One region of the Shewanella sp. SW32 genome, then DNA from elsewhere that is predicted to be linked to it. Evidence: predicted binding sites of a transcription regulator. Region 1 holds the regulator's gene; each other region holds the start of a gene.

Region 1 (4,659 bases):
ATTTGCGAATGGCACCGAACACCTGCCACACAGATTCTTTTTTCTTTTTCTTACCGCTTAACTCTTTATGGTAAGTCGCCACTTCCATCACATGGTCATAGCCTAAATACACAGGCACAAGTGTGACAGGACGTTCAATACCGCGCAGTACGCTGTTCATCGTCATGGCGATCATGCCAGTTTTCGGCGCCAACAGACGGCCAGTACGTGAACGGCCACCTTCGGAGAAGTATTCCACTGAATAACCTTTAGCAAACAGCTGATCTAAATACTCACGAAATACTGCGGTGTACAGCTTGTTACCATTAAAACTACGGCGGATGAAGAAGGCACCACCGCGACGGAACATAGGTCCCGCGGGCCAGAAATTGAGGTTAATGCCGGCAGCAATGTGCGGCGGAACCATGCCTTGATAATACAAAATATACGATAACAGCAGGTAATCCATGTGGCTGCGATGGCAAGGCACATAAACAATCTCGTGGCCATCATGGTGCAACTGCCGAACTTGCTCGGCGCCTTTAATGTTGATCCCGCTGTAAAGCTTGTTCCACAGCCAAGTTAAGAAACGCTCAGCAATACGCACTAAACTATCTGAGTAATCGGCAGCAATTTCATCGAGATACTCAATGGCCGTCTCGCGCGCTTGGGTCTCAGAAATCTTTTTGTTGGCCGCTTCTTCTTGAATCGCTTTACGCAACGACTCAGATTTGAGCAGCGAATGAAATAATGCTTGGCGGTTTGGCAGCACAGGCCCTGTCATTACCTTACGTTGACGACGGAAATGCACGCGTGCAACCCGTGCTAACTTATGGGCAATCCCCATGTCGGTACCATGTTCGTCTGCCATGTAACGCAGGGATACGGCATTCGAAAACTGCACGAAGTTATGTCGACCTAAGAACAAAATCATCAAGCACTTGCGCAGCCAAGTCGGGTTTTCCCGCTCAAATACGGCCGCCTTCATAGTGTCGTCTTCTTTCCCTGGCGTGCGACCCCAATACAAACTCACGGGCACCAGTTGAATATCCAATTCAGGACGTTCCTTATGCACGGCTAACAAACGCATAAAGCATTCGAGGAAAGGCTCATTACCAGCACGCTCGCCAAACAGTGGCTTACGTCCTTGAAGACAGACAACCCGAGGCGCAGTCACACCATTAGCCACTAGAGGCTCATAAGGGCTTGGTAAACCTAACTTAGCCGTTATTTCGCTCAAAGCAGCTATGTCACTGAGGGATTCTGTTTTCATCACATAAACAAGGGGTCTGGAAGCATCCAGATTCAGATCGGCAAAGGGATCCTGAGGCACCACAATAGTGTGCACTAAGTGTTTTTGGATCCAACGTAATGATTTCAACCAAAGAGAGTCGTGTTTAGGCATTATTCTTATGCAATTAAGTGCGTTTACTAGCCCGATAGAATACCAGACTATGGGCAATATTCGCTAATTCTCTCCAACATAGCTAAAAAGTGGTTAATACTTGCGCTGCAAATAATACTGTATATACTAACAGTAACTGTATAGAAAAACAGGAAACACCATGAGACCTTTGACGCCACGCCAAGCTGAAATTTTAGAGCTAATTAAACGAAATATTGCCGATACTGGCATGCCACCCACTCGGGCAGAAATCGCAACCCGTTTAGGTTTTAAGAGCGCCAATGCGGCTGAAGAACACCTTAAAGCGTTGGCGAAAAAGGGCTGCATTGAGATCATGCCAGGCACATCTCGGGGCATTCGTCTGCCTGCGGAAATCGAAGATTTGACTGAAACAGGTTTACCGCTCATCGGCCAAGTGGCCGCGGGTGAACCTATCCTCGCCCAAGAACATGTTGAACAGTACTACCAAGTCGACCCAAGCATGTTCCATCCCGCCGCCGATTTTTTACTGCGAGTAAAAGGCGACAGCATGAAAAATATCGGCATTCTCGAAGGTGATTTGCTGGCAGTTCATAAAGTAGAACAAGCTAGAAATGGTCAAGTGGTTGTCGCTAGAGTCGATGACGATGTCACTGTTAAACGTTTCGAAAAAAAAGGTAATGTAGTCTATCTACATGCCGAAAATGAAGATTACTCCCCGATTAAAGTGGATTTAGGCTTCCAAAGTTTAACAATTGAAGGACTCGCCGTCGGTGTGATCCGTAATGGAGATTGGCTATGAATAAACTACTTGGCAATGCCCCCCGCCATCCGGGCTTGTGGCTCGATGAAGTCCGTGATGCCGACTATGACTGGCACCATGCGCCTATCGCCTGTATGCCAACCAAGACTCAAGGTCGCCACGAATTAATTCATCTGAGTGCACAACTCGCTCAGTTAAGCCAACAGGGCCGTTGGTTAGTGCTCATCAACCCTCCAAGTATTGGCTACAAGCAAATGCTCGCCAGCGCAGGTGTGCGTATGGATAGAGTTTTGCTGGTACATGCTAAAGATGAAGTCGAAACCCTGTGGGCGATGGAAAAAGCCCTGACAAGTGGTACGTCCAGTGCAGTCATTACTTGGACTCAATCATTGGATGCGCGGGATAATCGACGCCTACAAATCGTGGCTAAAAGTGCCAGAGCTATGGGCATAGTGCTTGAAGACGTAAACAGTCACTTACATGCAGACGTACGTATTGAGCAAGGCAATCTCTTCGGTCAGCAATCTTTTTTTAGCGCTGTACACTAAATATTCATTTAATTTTTTACCTTGAAAGCCGCCTCACCTATGAATGTGAGGCTTTTTTTTGGCAATTTTTCAGATAATTAGATAAATAAGTGATCTTGATCAATATTTAAACAGCAAGTATGGTTGGTTAAGTTGGTGATGATATATCACCCACCGTGGTCAATGAATCGAGTATTTATCGAACTCGAAGCGCCACTAAAAATAGAGAACAGATTTATTTCAGCAGTATGTGCCAGCGTGGCTAATTACCAGCAGTAACAATACTTGATTAAAAGTAACAGCCGCCAACGCACGTTGAAGTCAAAAAAGCTTTTTTGGGAACTGAAGAGTTTGCATAGAGTTGAGACTTACTGTGTTGCTCTTCTTTGTAGTTGCTATTCGCAATTGGCAGAGGAGAAGTCTTGTGAAGCAATTGTTGTATTGTTTACTCGTGGTGCTTTTCGCACCACCGTTGACCGCCGCGGACATGCGGTTCAACATGACCCCTGGCGTGACCGAGATCAGTGGCAAGGTTTATCACTTGCACATGACCATCTTGTATATCTGCTGCGCAATAGGCCTAGTGGTCTTTGGCGTCATGATTTACGCCATGATCAACCACAGAAAATCCAAAGGCGCTGTCGCGTCCCACTTTCACGAAAGCACTAAAGTTGAAATCGCTTGGACGATTCTGCCATTTATCATTTTGATCTTAATGGCGATTCCAGCGACAAAAACTTTAATCGCAATGGAAGATCCCAGCAACGCCGATCTCACCGTAAAAGTTACGGGGTCCCAATGGAAATGGCATTACAGCTATTTCGATCAAGATATTGATTTTTATAGCATACTGACAACACCCAGAGCACAAATCGAAGGCACCGAAACCAAGGGTGAAAACTATCTATTGGAAGTCGATAAACCGCTCGTTCTACCGATAAACCGCAAAATCCGCTTTCTGATGACTTCAGAGGATGTCATCCATTCTTGGTGGGTACCCGCCTTTGCCATTAAGAAAGATGCCAATCCAGGATTTATCAATGAAGCTTGGACTCGCATCGACAAACCCGGCATTTACCGTGGTCAATGCGCCGAGCTCTGCGGTAAAGACCATGGTTTTATGCCTATCGTAGTACAAGCGTTACCCGAAGCCGAGTTTGAGGCTTGGGTAACAGAGCAGAAACAAGCCGCAGGTGCTGCGGCTGAAGCCGCTCAAGCCGCTTTATCACAAATCCTAAGTAAAGAAGAGTTGATGACTCTAGGCGAACAAGTTTACCTCGGGCACTGCGCAGCCTGCCACCAGCCCAATGGCGAAGGGTTGCAAGGCGTATTTCCGCACCTTAAAGGTAGCCCGATTGCAACAGGACCACTCAGCGCTCACCTTGAAATTGTGCTCAACGGTAAAACGGGTACAGCCATGCAAGCGTTTAGTAAGCAATTGACTGCACAAGAAATCGCGGCAGTGACTACCTACGAGCGTAATGCTTGGGGCAATAATACTGGCGATGCAGTGCAAGCCAAAGACGTCAACGAGTACATGAACGGCAGTTCTGCACAAACATCCGCCGCGGTACCAAGCAGTACAACCCCAACACCCGCACCTGCAACAGACGTCTCAGCTGCAGTCGATCCCGCAAGCCTCCCCACACTCAGCCATGACGCCCTCATGGCCGAAGGTGAAACTGTCTACGCGACCTTCTGTGCTGCCTGCCATCAAGTGACAGGTGCAGGAATACCACCCGCCTTCCCCGCGCTAGTGGGTAGTGCTATCGCCATTGGACCAGTCGCCAATCACATCGATATTGTGATGCACGGCAAAACGGGCACGGCTATGCAGGCATTTGGCAAACAGCTTAGCCCACAGCAACTTGCAGCAGTCATTACCTATGAACGCAATGCTTGGGGTAACAATACCGGCGATACAGTGCAACCTGCTGATATCGCAAGTCATGGACAGTAGGGGATAATGATGAGCACTACGACTCAAGATCAAACCGCAGCCCATG
Region 2 (4,659 bases), on a different contig from region 1:
TTGATAAATACCACGCGACAGGGTATTTAGTTGAAATCGGTGGCGAACTGAGTATCAAAGGTGCCAAAGGTGATGGAAGCTCTTGGCGTGTTGCTATAGAGCAACCGACCAATGATGGCTCTGAAGCCGTACAGCAGGTTATTGCACCTGGTACTATGGCGATGGCGACCTCTGGTGACTATCGTAATTATTATGAAGAAGACGGCCAACGTTTTACGCATATAATCGATCCGCGTACTGGTTTGCCGATAAATCATAAGTTAGCATCCGTGACTGTATTGCATCAAAATTGTATGACGGCCGACGGTTTTGCGACGGCCATGATGGTTTTGGGCACAGAAGCATCATTGGAGCTTGCCAAGAAGGAACACTTGGCGATAATGCTAATCGAAAAGCAAGGCGACGGATTTAAGGTCTATTACAGCGACGCCTTCAAGCCTTTCCTTATTTAGTTTTTGGAGTAAACCATGACCTCTTTTATCGCGGCATTTGTGATCTTGTTAGTCTTCTTTTTGCTCATGTCGATTGGTTATCTCATCAAGCGCAAAGCCGTTGAAGGAAGTTGTGGCGGTTTAGGTGTTCTAGGGATTGAAAAAGCGTGTGATTGTGATGACCCTTGTGACAAACGTAAACGTCGTATGGCCGCTGAAGAAGCGCGTCGTGAAAAGTTAACGAAAGACCGCATTATCTAAATAGTCTTGATTCGATCATAGCCTCCGATTTAGGGGGCTATTTTTTTGCCTCGTATTTTCTTACACGGGTTAATCATTTGAGATTTATCCTTGGGATTAGAGTGGGATAGCAAGTTAATCTAAGCTGGAATGAGAATGCTTTTCATCATTAAGTGAGTGAAATATAAAGATAATTTGAGTTGGTCGATAAATTGTACTAGGCTAGAAGCTTGATTTAGATCAATCTTTTCACGCTTACCAAGGATAGTAACTTATGAAAGGTCATCCTAAAGTGGTTGGGCAACTGAATCGGGTGCTTACCTGTGAGTTGACCGCCATCAATCAATATTTCCTCCATGCCCGCATGTTTAAACATTGGGGCTTAGAGAAGTTAAACCACGTCGAATACAAAAAATCCATCCAAGATATGAAGCATGCCGATAAGCTCATCGAGCGAGTGCTGTTTTTGGAAGGTCTGCCGAATCTGCAACAACTCGAAAAACTTCGCATTGGTGAACATAGCCAAGAGATGCTCGACTGCGATCTGGCCATGGTGCAAGAGCAGCTTACATTGCTGCGTGATGCGATCAGCTTGTGTGAAGCCGAACAGGACTATGTGAGCCGCGATCTGCTGGAAGATATTCTCGAAGACGAAGAAGAGCACTTAGATTGGCTCGAGTCGCAGCAAGAGCTCATTACGCTAACCGGTATTCAAAATTATCTACAATCGCAAATTAGCGACCAATAGGAGCAAGATATGAAAGGCGATAAAGACGTTATCGATGCGTTAAATCGACTCCTAACGGGAGAACTCTCGGCAATGGATCAGTATTTTGTCCATGCCCATATGTACGAAGATTGGGGCCTGAATGAACTCTATGAGCGTATCGCCCATGAGTCAGATGATGAGAAAGCCCATGCAGCCAAATTAGTGCAGCGCATTTTATTCCTCGAAGGTACACCCAATGTTGCCGCCCGTGAGGCATTGAACATAGGTAAAGATGTAGAAGAGATGCTACGTAATGATCTCGCCTACGAATACAAGGTCGCGGACGATTTGCGCAAAGTGATTGCACTGTGTGAGCAGAAGCAAGATTACCAGACACGTGAAATCCTTGAAGTATTACTCGACGATACAGAGTCTGACCATATGTATTGGCTCGAAAAACAACTTGGGCTTATCGACCGTGTTGGGCTGCAAAACTACCTGCAAACTAAGATGTGAGCCTTAGATTGTTAGGTTGAGTAAATACCTAGGCCACTGAGTGTAATGGCCTAGGAAACTCAGTTATTAAGCATGTCTGTTGTTCCTCACACTTGTCTTGTTCTCTTTTTCAGCGCTAGGCCACATCTTATTGGCCCCAAATCTATCAGGAATACTTGATTACTGTTTTTATATACAGTATTTTGGCGTTGGAGGAATTCAACGTGCGAAAAATTATTCATATCGATATGGACTGCTATTTTGCTGCAGTGGAAATGCGCGACTTTCCTGAGTACCGTGGCAAGCCTTTAGCCGTGGGTGGCAGTAGCGACCGTCGCGGTGTTATCAGTACTTGCAGTTACGAGGCACGTAAATTCGGTGTACGTTCAGCAATGGCAACGGCTTATGCCTTTAAGTTGTGCCCTGAGCTGATTTTAGTACCAGGCCGGATGCAGGTTTACAAAGAAGTGTCGCTACAAATTCGTGAAATATTTTCTCGCTATACCCAATTAATTGAGCCGCTTTCCTTAGATGAAGCTTATTTGGATGTGAGTGAGTGCCAACAATATAAGGGCTCTGCGACCTTGATTGCCCAAGCGATTCGTCGCGATATCTTAGCCGAAACGGGTTTAACCGCATCGGCTGGTATCGCACCAGTAAAATTTTTAGCTAAGGTCGCCTCGGATCTGAACAAGCCAAACGGCCAATATGTCATTACGCCAGAGACGCTTTCTGAGTTTGTTAAGACCTTATCGCTGCGTAAAATTCCCGGTGTTGGTAAAGTCACCGCAGAAAAGCTCTCTTTGCTCGGGCTCAATACCTGTGGTGATGTGCAAGCTTATTCTAAACCTGAGCTCTTAGCGCGATTCGGTAAGTTTGGTGGTGTGTTGATTGAGCGTTCCCAAGGCATAGATGAACGGGGGATTTCTGCCGACAGAGAGCGCAAATCAGTGGGGGTTGAAACCACATTAGCAAAGGATATTTATAGCTTAGAGCAGTGCCAGCAGGTGATGCCGAGTTTGATCCAAGAACTGTCGTTGCGTTTAAGTCGCAGTGCTAAGGAACGCAAAATACATAAACAGGTGGTCAAACTTAAGTTTAACGATTTCAAGCAGACTACAATTGAGCACCGCAGCGATGAAGTCTCGATTGTAATGTTCTATGAGCTACTCGCACAGGCTATGGAAAGGCAAGAAGGCCGCGGCATTCGTCTATTGGGGATTTCAGTTGGCCTTACTGATTCTACTCTTGTCGTCGCCACAAGCTTAAACGGCCAGACTCAGCTGGATTTAGCACTCTAGCCGTTTATTGAGTCGATAAGCCGCAGACTCATGCCTGCATTGGCTCAATAAGCCTCGGGTGGATTCGCCAACATAAAATCAATTAACAGTCTGACCCGTAAGGGCAGGTTGTCCCGATCGCGATACATCAAGTAGGCGGTGCGCGGAATACCTTGCCACTCGGGCAGTATTTGAATGAGTTTGCCACTTCGTATCTGTTCACTCGCCATGCTGATGGGTATGAGTCCAATCCCAAGCCCCGCCACCACGGCCTGACAGGCAATCGCCATATCATCGACGGCTAGTTTGATATTCCCCCTTGGTTCAAACTCGACATTTTGCCCTGTGCTATTGTGCTGTAAACGCCACGTTTTTGTGGGCTTGGCGATGATAACCGGATGCTGATCCAGCTCTTCAATGGATTGCAGCGCATGCCACTGCGTTGCCGATGTGCTGGTGCAAAGTACAAAGCTAATCGTGGTAAGTGGCCTTGCAATCCAATCGGGATCTTTAGGTTCGCCCACTCGAAAGGCGATATCGATGGCGTTTTCACTGACATCGATATTCATGTTCGACAGACTTAAATCGATATCAATATTGGGATAATGCCGTTGGAAGGCGTTGAGTGATTCACCTAGCCAGCGATAGGTTGTATTGATGGGCGCCGAGATCCGCAATTTGCCAACCGCTTGATGTTTATCCGCATGCAACTCACCAGATACCTGGTTTAACTCGATAAATAGCGGGCCGCAGCGTTCGAGATACCGCTGACCTGTGGCGGTAAGGTTGACTCTATGGGCGTCTCTGTGCAGTAAACGCAGACCTAAGGATTGTTCTAACAGATTGATTCGACGGCTTAAGGTTGAAGGTGGAATGCCTAAGTGCTGCGCCGCGAGCTTAAAACTCCCTTGCTGTGCCACCACCCAAAATAAGCGCATATCGTCTAAGGAATAATTAAGTTTCATATTTGGAATTTAAGCTCTCAATCTTGTTGGTTTTAATAATATATGAAACTTATAAACTAAGCTCAATCCCAATTACCTCCCTAGAGGCCGATATGAAATCCCATACACCTTACATGACATTCGTTTGTCTACTGATTTGCGTTTTTAGCTGGGGCAGTGTGTTTCCGATTGCTAAGCGAGTGCTGGAGGAGATGTCAGGAGAGTCCCTCGTCTTCTGGCGTTTTACCATTGCGGCTGTGACTCTAGCGTTATATATCGTTTTTACTCGTCAGGCTTGGCCCAAATTGAGTTTGGTGCAATATATTGTCATAGCGTTAGTGGGTGTGATTGGTGTGGGCGGCTTAAATCTGGCGTTATTTAATGGCCTGCAGCATACCTCTGCTGCCAATGGTGCCTTGATTATGGCGCTCAGCCCGCTGGTGACTTCAATCGTCAATGCGCTATTACAGCGTGAATGGCTCAGCAGACAACAAGTGTTTAGCTTAGTGGGTGGATTGGCGGGCGTACTGCTAGTGATCACCAACGGTAGTGTGCAGCAG
Region 3 (4,659 bases), on a different contig from region 1:
ACGATGCGTTTACCGTTAATGCCGACTCAGGCACAAAATAGCTGTCGCTGCGTATTAGACTGGCAAACTCAGGTTGTAGCTCGAGTTGGTATTCCACTGCCGATAAATCTTTGGTTAACTTAACCGCAAGCACTGAACCAATGGGGATTTGCTTGAAGCGAACTTGAGCGCCCGCTGAAATACCCATGTTTTCGGCTGAGGTTAAGGTCAAGAAACGCTTCTTCGATTGCAGTAAATCAGGCGCTTTGGCTTGTAAGGCAAAGCTGCTTGGTACCGCGCTTTTGGTGTTGATGCCTGGCAGGAAGTTGATCACGCTACCTGTCAGTAAGCGTTCTGGATTCTTAATGCCTGAGAGGGAAATATCAGCACCTTCAAGCCAAAACACGCCGTCGTTAGTTAACAGTGAACCGTATTGAGGTTCAAACTTAGCCACGGCTGTAACACCATTGGACGTGAGTTGTTTACTTAAAATACTGCCAATGTTCATGCCGCGATAAACGATGCGGGTACCTTTGTCGATACCGTTAGCGTCAGCCATGGTTAGGTTTATTTCTATGCCGCCAAGGGCAGTGGTTTCTGAATCATAAAGCGAAAAAACGTCACCGTTTTTAGCTATGTCTGCTTTATCGTCAGAGCTGAAACTCACGCCGCCAGCCAGAATGGACGCCAAACTCTCTGAACTGACTTTAACCCCAGTTAGTGAAGCATCAATTTTGACGCCAGAAACATTCCAAAAGTGAGAATTTTTCTTCACTAACCGCGCATATTGCTCTTGAATGAAAGCGCTGATAATGACTCTTTGATTGCCATCTAAACGATAGCTGACCACGCTACCCACTGGGATTTGGCGGAAAAATATTGGCGAGCCAACATCGAGCGAACCGAGTTTATCGGAGGTCAATTCGACCATCACACCTTCTGAGCCGATTTGCATCGGCGGTGGTTGGCGTTCTGCTTCAAAAAATGTTGACGCATTACCTTTACCCGGTTGAATCGCAATGTAGTTACCCGAAAACAGTGCATCTAAGCCTTCAACACCTGTGATGCTGGCCTTAGGGGTGACAAGCCAGAAGAGGGTCTCTTTATTTAAGAAAGGCTTAGCACGGTAGTCCATCATGACCTTAACGTTTACGCCCTTGAGATCTTCATCGATGCCAATGTCTTTTACTTTACCGACAGTCAAGCCTTGGTATTTGACTAAAGTTTTACCTACGTCAATCCCAGTGGCGCTCGGAAAGTGAATTTGAATTTCAACCCCCGATTCTTTAATGCTCTTAATGCCCAGCCACGCACCCAATGCCAACGCGACAATAGGCAGTAGCCAAATGGGCGAAAAGAGTTTTTTCTTTACAACTTTCGGCGATTCAATTTGTGTCATCTTGAGGTTCCAATCGATCCCAGAGTAAACGAGTGTCTAACACTTTTGCGGCTAACTGAGTTAACAGAATAACCAAGGCAAATGCAGTCGCTGCAGGCGCGGGTTTAGCATCGAGTAGTTGTCCCATATTCACTAATGCCACTGTGATTGAGATGACAAATAAATCGAGCATTGACCAACGACCAATCCATTCGATGATGTGAAAACCCACCATCAATTTCTTTTTTGAAATCGGAATATCAAAGCTGATCGCACACAGATAAATGGATAAGCCGATGATTTTAATCCATGGCACTAAAATACTGGCAGTAAAAACTATCACGGCAATGGGCAACATATCTGAATGCACTAGATGCAAAATGCCCGAAAAAATCGTGTCGTGCCGCACTTGCCCTTGATTGGTCAGCATAGTGATAGGGTAAATGTTGGCAGGCACCAGCAAGATGGCAGCGGTAATCAACAAAGCCCAACTTTTTTGTAGGCTGGAATAGTCTCTGACGTGCAACTCAGTTTCACAGCGCTGACAGTGCGTGAGTTCACTGCTGTTGAGTTGGCGACACACTTTACAGAGACATAGGCCGATATCTTTACCTTGTTGTTTCATATCAGCTATGACCTTCCAATAACGTCCACATATGTTCTAAATCGTATTCTCTTTGTAGAAACAAGGTCACGAGAAACAGCATAGTGAAGCAAAATGTGCCCATACCAAAATAAATGTCCGAAAAATCAGATAGCTGAAATGATGAAACTAAGAAGCTGATCACATAAATTTCCAGCATAGTGAGCTGCGATAAGATACCATGAAATTTTAATAACTGCTTCAATGAGTTACGCCAAAAAAGGCTACTCAACCCCCATTTTACAATTAAAATCTGTGTCAATATCGATAACAGTAATAAGCCTGGACCTATCACAGCTGCGGCAAGTACGGCGACACCTACAACCCAATAGCCTTGGTCAAATACTGCAAATGCCCCTTGGAAAACCGTGGTAGTACGAATACTGCCGAAAAAGTGGATCTCGAGTACGGGTAAAAAATTAGCAGGGAAATAAAACACTAATGCCGAAATACATAGGGCTAACATACCATTCACAGAGCAGTATGGCGTGTCATAAAGTGCAGTGCTGCAACGAGGACAGATTGCTCTAACGCCGCTAGGCAAGGCACGTTTGCGGACTGCTAAATCGCAGGAGCGGCATAGGGTTACTGAATTTTCTGCTGCGTTTTCATGCATATAAAAATATATATTAGCCTAATAGGAGTAATAACAGCGAGATCGGTGCAAAGTGTCGTGCTAGTTAGCTGTTCAGCCACGTCTAGCGCTTTTATAATCTTGGCAACGAAAGTACGCTAATAATATCAGATTAATCAGAACACTTGCATCACAAGTTCAATCTATGTCACTCTAGTTACTGTATATAAAAACAGTGCGAGGGCAGTCATGGCAGTAATAACACAGTTTGTCGTGGTCAGAGAAGGGGTTGAAAAGATGACATTCACATCTAAGAAGGAGGCTGATGCCTACGATAAGATGCTCGATATCGCCGATAACCTTATCCCCTTCATTCAAAAAGCTGATTTGGGTATAGATGAAAGTGTGGGCGAAAAGCTCGCATTCTATTTTGCTAACAATAAAGATGAGCTGACGAACTTGCTTAAAGGCGCAGTTCAGGTTAATAGTACGCCAACGAATCCGCCTGCAGCGAAAAAAGCGGCTAAAAAGACCGAAGCAGCAGAATAAAATTGTTAGGAAATGTAATGAAATCGAAATTTTATGAGTCACTTAACCGTCAAGCCTTGGCCTTGTTGGAAGGGGAAGATGACCTTGTTGCGGCGATGGCGAATTTTTCAGCCTTGCTCAATGATAATTTAACTGAGCTGAACTGGGTGGGATTCTACGTCATGCGTGGCGAACAACTAGTATTAGGCCCGTTTCAAGGTAAAGTGGCTTGTACACGCATTCCGTTAGGAAAAGGTGTGTGTGGTACTGCAGCATTCACTAATCAAACTCAGCGAGTGGCCGATGTCCATCAATTTGATGGTCATATTGCCTGTGATTCTGCCAGTAATTCTGAAATCGTTGTGCCAGTTCGTGCGCAAGGTAACGTGGTTGCCGTGCTCGATATTGACAGTCCTATCTTCGATCGTTTCGATGAAGAAGACCAAAAGGGGCTGGAATTACTGGTTAAAAGTTTTGAAAACTGCCTATTTGATTAATTTGCGTACAATAACGCATAATTCATAGTCGCAATCGGTGGCGTGCGCCTTATAATATGCGCCTGCACGCATTAAGCTGGTTTGATTGGCATGCAATGAATAAGCTTAGTGTTTTGAGCTGACAAAATTTGTTAAGGTATATTTTTTAACTTTAGTAAACGCGGCTAGGATGCTAATTTGTACGTTGACTCAATATTGAGTTTAACGAAGATAAACGACATGTAAGAAGCTGATATATATCACCTCGAATCGATGTCCCTTTTTGACTGTGGAAGTAATGATGGAATCAACAGAAAAGTTGACCGACACCAATGCAATTTTGGCGTATTTGTATGAAACATTTCCTTTGTGCTTTATTGCTGAAGGTGAAACTAAGCCATTAAAAATCGGATTGTTTCAAGATTTGGCTGAAAGGTTGGCTGATGATTCTAAAGTCAGTAAAACTCAGCTCAGAGTTGCCTTGAGACGTTACACCAGCAGCTGGCGCTATTTAAAGTGCGTTAAAGCAGGCGCACAACGCGTAAACCTGGATGGCGAACCTTGCGGCGAGTTAGAGCAAGAGCACATTGATCATGCTCAAGCCATGTTGAAAGAGAGTCAGGATAAGGCCAAAGCGAAACGTGCAGCACTTGCACCTAAGCCTGCGGCGAAGAAAACACCTAAAAAGGTGGCCGTTCCTCAGCGTGCTAAAACTGAGCGTCCTGCTAAGCCTGCGCCAAAAGCTGCAGCGCCAGTCGTCAATTATGTTCAAGCACAATTGACTGATTTAACGAAAAAACAACGCGTCAATGTTAAATTAGGTATGACACCCGTAGCCGGTGTGATTACTGACATTAACAAGGAAGATATTCATGTTCAGCTTGATAGTGGCCTAACGATTAAAGTTAGAGCAGAACATATCCTGCTGTAATCATTTATTAAAACGGAGTAACTTGTTGATGCGAAAACTCACTTTGGCTACCTCGATCGCCACTGTTTTTGTCGGATTCTCGGCTTGGGCCGTACCACCCACGATTCAAATCAGCGAGTTACCCACTCTCAAGCAGGAAGCGCAACATAA

Evidence for each region. Region 1 encodes LexA, which represses DNA repair genes until DNA is damaged. Its sites were predicted from a motif close to TACTGTATNNNNATACAGTA; they were not measured.
Region 2: dinB (DNA polymerase IV) is a predicted target of LexA. The motif match lies at 2,057-2,076, and genes of this name have one in related genera.
Region 3: L5M28_RS07980 (YebG family protein) is a predicted target of LexA. The motif match lies at 2,793-2,812, and genes of this name have one in related genera.

Annotation. Positions count from the first base shown of each region.
Region 1 covers NZ_JAKKSJ010000034.1:45,290-49,948, reverse strand. The annotation lists gene plsB (glycerol-3-phosphate 1-O-acyltransferase PlsB) at 1-1,384, opposite strand, end outside; gene lexA (transcriptional repressor LexA) at 1,545-2,165, shown strand; gene L5M28_RS18490 (cell division inhibitor SulA) at 2,162-2,674, shown strand; gene coxB (cytochrome c oxidase subunit II) at 3,078-4,613, shown strand; gene ctaD (cytochrome c oxidase subunit I) at 4,623-4,659, shown strand, end outside.
Region 2 covers NZ_JAKKSJ010000012.1:36,206-40,864, forward strand. The annotation lists gene L5M28_RS08885 (FAD:protein FMN transferase) at 1-452, shown strand, start outside; gene nqrM ((Na+)-NQR maturation NqrM) at 468-692, shown strand; gene bfr (bacterioferritin) at 946-1,419, shown strand; gene bfr (bacterioferritin) at 1,429-1,896, shown strand; gene dinB (DNA polymerase IV) at 2,100-3,176, shown strand; gene L5M28_RS08910 (LysR family transcriptional regulator) at 3,221-4,120, opposite strand; gene L5M28_RS08915 (DMT family transporter) at 4,213-4,659, shown strand, end outside.
Region 3 covers NZ_JAKKSJ010000010.1:98,710-103,368, forward strand. The annotation lists gene L5M28_RS07965 (PqiB family protein) at 1-1,378, opposite strand, end outside; gene L5M28_RS07970 (paraquat-inducible protein A) at 1,365-1,982, opposite strand; gene L5M28_RS07975 (paraquat-inducible protein A) at 1,984-2,616, opposite strand; gene L5M28_RS07980 (YebG family protein) at 2,824-3,123, shown strand; gene L5M28_RS07985 (GAF domain-containing protein) at 3,141-3,599, shown strand; gene proQ (RNA chaperone ProQ) at 3,880-4,509, shown strand; gene prc (carboxy terminal-processing peptidase) at 4,538-4,659, shown strand, end outside.